One region of the Levilactobacillus sp. genome, then DNA from elsewhere that is predicted to be linked to it. Evidence: predicted binding sites of a transcription regulator. Region 1 holds the regulator's gene; the other holds the start of a gene.
The links. The regulator Rex, encoded in region 1, represses fermentation and respiration genes when NADH is low (regulators of the CRP and FNR family bind a similar motif). The targets are predictions, from matches to a motif close to TTGTGAANTANTTCACAA.
Positions count from the first base shown of each region.

Region 2: the regulator Rex is predicted to act here: its motif matches at 738-755, upstream of adhE (bifunctional acetaldehyde-CoA/alcohol dehydrogenase).

Region 1 covers NZ_JALCJA010000005.1:92,909-95,114, reverse strand. Annotated here, with positions in the region: gene LKH74_RS09285 (redox-sensing transcriptional repressor Rex) at 585-1,223, opposite strand; gene LKH74_RS09280 (ABC-F family ATP-binding cassette domain-containing protein) at 1,527-2,206, shown strand, end outside.
Region 2 covers NZ_JALCJA010000002.1:47,849-50,054, forward strand. Annotated here, with positions in the region: gene LKH74_RS03050 (glycerophosphodiester phosphodiesterase) at 1-432, opposite strand, end outside; gene adhE (bifunctional acetaldehyde-CoA/alcohol dehydrogenase) at 842-2,206, shown strand, end outside.

The sequences.
Region 1 (2,206 bases):
GGCTGAAGGTTGAAACTGAAATTAACGTGCTGATTGTCGTAATGACGGTGTTCCGATATCTAAAATTGGTCAAACCAGGCGCCTGCGTCAGCCAGGGTTCCGCCTGCTATGGGGAACACCTTCAGCCTGAGGAGCGGTCTTCCGGTTCGCTTGAAAGCCTGGCAAGACCACCAGTCTCTCAAGTCGTCCCGCGCTGTAACCTGGCAAATAACGCCAGGTAACACCGCCGACACAGCCGGCTCCGCCCTGGCTGCCTCCGGCAAGGTTGACGGTTATCAGTAACACTGTGTTAATGAAAGACTAGTTGTCAATGTAGCTACTACCTGGGATTAAAGCAACTGTTACTAGCACGCACTACCGTAGCCGAGAGTGCGCCAACAGGCAACTGTCGTCACACTCTTTTTAAACGGCAAGCGGCCAGTGATTCCTTGCTCACCAATCCGTTTAGCCCGTTGTTTATAGCTGAACTTTCACAAGTCTGATTTGTGAAGGACATTTAGCGGTCCTCGAACTGACTTTTCTGGTGGCGTTTTCACAAAGCGTAAACAAAAAGTCGTAATCCCCCAAAAGATTACGACCCCGTTCTATTCTTTGCTGTTGTAGTGTTCCAAGAAGTAAATCAACGTTTGTAATTCGTTGGTCAAGTCCACGTTTTGGACCCGGACGTCCTTGGGTACCGTGACCCGCAATGGCGTGAAGTTCAAAATTCCCTTCACCCCACCGGCGACGGCATCATCCGTGACGGATTGGGCGACGTCGGACGGCACCGTTAAGATAGCGACCTGAATCTGTTGTTCTTCCAGCTGTGTCCGCAATTCCGTCATCGGATAAATTGGCACACCGCTTTGAATCGTGTTGGCAATGTCGGCGTTCACGTCAAAAGCGGCGCTGATCCGGACGTTGCCATCCTGGTGGAAGTTAAAGTTCAACAGGGCATGACCCAAATTTCCGACCCCGATTAAGGCCACGTTGGTCAGCCGATCTTGGTTCAGAATCTTCTTGAAGAATTTAATTAAACTTTCAACATCGTAGCCGTACCCCCGCTTACCCAGGGCACCGAAGTACGAAAAGTCTCGGCGAATGGTGGCAGAGTCAACTTTGACCGCCTCAGATAATTCAGTCGAGGAAACACGCGTCTTGTCCGCGTCCAACAGGATATTCAAGTAGCGGTAGTAAATGGGGAGCCGCTTAGCTGTGGCGCGGGGAATCTTTTGTTCTGTCAAAAACGAGACCTCCTAATCAATCTTGCTGGTCACTGCCAGTCTGGCAATAACCATTTCTCTAAATGACAATCTGATTGTGAAATTTACTTTCTTACAAATTATAGCATAACCGCCCGCCTTGTGAAAGAAATTGCAATACTTTTTCACAATTCTTTAGGAATTTCGGTCTAATTGCAGAATATGCTAAAATAGACCTACTGAGGTTTTGACTGAAAGGCACCCAAACTGCCGCGTAAACCAAAGATTTTCAAGATATCTCAATTACCCTAAAAATAATGAATACCCCATCAAGGAGGTCATACCGTGATTCTTTTGCAAGTCCAACAGGTTACCCGGCGTTTCGGGGCGACCGTCTTATTTGAAAATGTAACCATGGACGTCCCCGAGCATGGCCGCGTGGCGCTAGTTGGCCGCAACGGTGCTGGGAAGTCCACCCTACTGAAAATGATTGCCGGCGAAACCACCCCGGACGTCGGTCAGATTACGACCAAACGGGGGCTGACCATGGGCTACCAAGCCCAAAACGCCGGACTGGCCTCGTCCAAGACCGTCTGGAACGAAATGCTCGACGTCTTCGCTGAGGTCCGCGCCACCGAAAAACGCATCCACGAACTGGAACAGCAGATGAGTGATCCCGCCGTGATTGCGGATACCGAACAGTTCCAACAGATCAGTGCGACCTACGATCAGCTCCAACAAGACTTTAGCGACCACAACGGCTACGGCTACCAGGCCGAAATTCGTGGCGTGCTCCACGGTTTTGAATTTGGCGAAGAATACTACGACAAGCCCATCAACGAACTTTCCGGTGGGCAACGCACCCAACTGGCCTTGGCCAAACTGTTGCTGGAAAAGCCCGACCTGTTGATTCTCGATGAACCAACCAACCACTTGGACGTCGAAACGCTCACCTGGTTGGAAGGCTATTTACAGGGCTATTCTGGCGCCATTCTAGTCGTTTCCCATGACCGCTACTTCCTGGA
Region 2 (2,206 bases), on a different contig from region 1:
CAGCTCACTCCCAAACGGGATGATGACGATGAAGTAGCCGATGAAAAATAAAAAGGTGCTGGGGGAGGCGCCGGCAATGCTCCGGACCGTGTCGGCCAAGAGGGACCGGGTGGATTCCGGGCGCCCGTTACGAATGTTAATGATCCCCAGTAATAAGTAGGCAAATTGCCAATAGATCAGGGTGACGACCACCAGTAAGATCAGCACCAGGCCGATGATGGCCAAGGGATGCTGGAGCGCAATGGCGCCAATGTTGGTGTAGGACACGTAAGGGACGTGTTGCCAGTCCATCAAAGCGGACGTCAGCCAAGTCAAGGCCGGCACCGCCAAATAACTAATGGCCAGATTGGTCACGAAGACCAGTGTCACGTAGCTCCCCCAGTGTTGGAAAAAATGACGGGTCGCTTCCCGCCAGAACCGCCAAGCTTGCACAGTTCTCAACTCCTCTCGACGAGTGAAAGTCCCAGTGGTTACCGGCACTTTCGATAATGTATTTACCTTCTACTTTAGCACAATCACGGGCCGGCTACCTGAGAACTGTGGCGGGGCGTGTTCGCCGGTGAGATGGGGGGCGTATTTTGAAAAGACTACGGATAGTTATGAAAACAAAACAGTTCGGTAGTGATTTTATTCACAGATAGAAGAACCGGTAATTTATTTTTGCCGAGGTGTATGCGCTTACATTTAAAACGGCTGTAAGCCTTGCTAAATCAGGGCTAGTAAGCTGGATAAATTAATTGTGATATTTTTAACAAAAATGTCTTGCGTAATTTTGAAATCATGATATGATATATCTCGTGAAGAAGTTAACAAAGATGTTTTCAAAAATGGAGGCATAACCATGTTAAAAGACGTGAAAGAGAAAACTACTACTAAAAAACAAGAAAACAATGAAACTGTTGATCAAATGATCGACCGCTTAACCGCCAAGGCTCACGACGCCCTGTGCGCGATGGACAGCTTTGACCAAGCCAAGGTCGATCACATCGTCCATCAGATGGCCATCGCCGGGTTGGATCACCATATGGAACTGGCCCAAGCCGCCTTCGACGAAACGGGTCGGGGTGTGATGGAAGACAAGGCCATCAAGAACATGTACGCAACTGAAGAAATTTGGCACTCAATCAAAAAGGACAAGACGGTCGGCATCATCAAAGACGACCACGAACGCCAACTGATTACGGTGGCCGAACCGCTGGGCATCTTAGCCGGGGTCACGCCGGTCACCAACCCAACGTCCACGACCTTATTCAAGTCTCTGATTGCGGTCAAGACGCGTAACCCGATCATCTTCGCGTTCCACCCACAAGCACAAAAGTCTTCTGTCATGGCGGCTAAGGTCGTGCGCGACGCCGCCATTGCGGCCGGGGCACCTGAAGGCGTGATCTCTTGGATCGAAAAGCCTAGTATCGAAGCCACGACCGCTTTGATGAACCACCCGATGGTTGCCAGTGTCTTGGCAACTGGGGGTCCAGGCATGGTCAAGGCCGCTTACTCCACCGGGAAGCCAGCCTTAGGGGTTGGTCCTGGTAACGGTCCGGCTTACATTGAAAAGACGGCCAACATCAAGCGGGCCGTTTACGACATCGTCTTATCCAAGACCTTTGACAACGGGATGGTTTGTGCTTCTGAAAACAGTGCCATCATTGACCACGAAATCTACGCGGAAGTTAAGAAAGAAATGCAAGCACGTGGCGTCTTCTTCATTAAGAAGAGCGACGAAAAGGCCTTAGCCGAAGCCATGTTCAAGCCAGAAGGCGGCGTTAAGGGCCCCGTTCCCGGCATGTCTGCCCAGAAGATCGCTGACATTGCCGGCATCAAGATTCCCGCTGGCACCAAGGTCTTGGCCGCTGAGATCACGGGTGTGGGACCGAAATTCCCACTGTCTCAAGAAAAATTGTGCCCAATGATCTCCGTTTACAAGGCCACCAGCAAGGAAAACGCCTTTGACCTCTGTGACCAACTGCTGCACTTCGGTGGGCTGGGCCACACGGCAGCCATCCATACCATGGACGACGATCTGGCCACTGAATTTGGCATCAAGATGAAGGCCAGCCGGGTCTTGGTCAACACCCCATCCGCTATCGGTGGGATTGGGAACCTTTACAACGAAATGGTGCCATCACTGACCTTGGGGACTGGTTCATGGGGTAAGAACTCCGTGTCTCACAACGTTTCCTCATTTGACCTGTTGAACATCAAAACG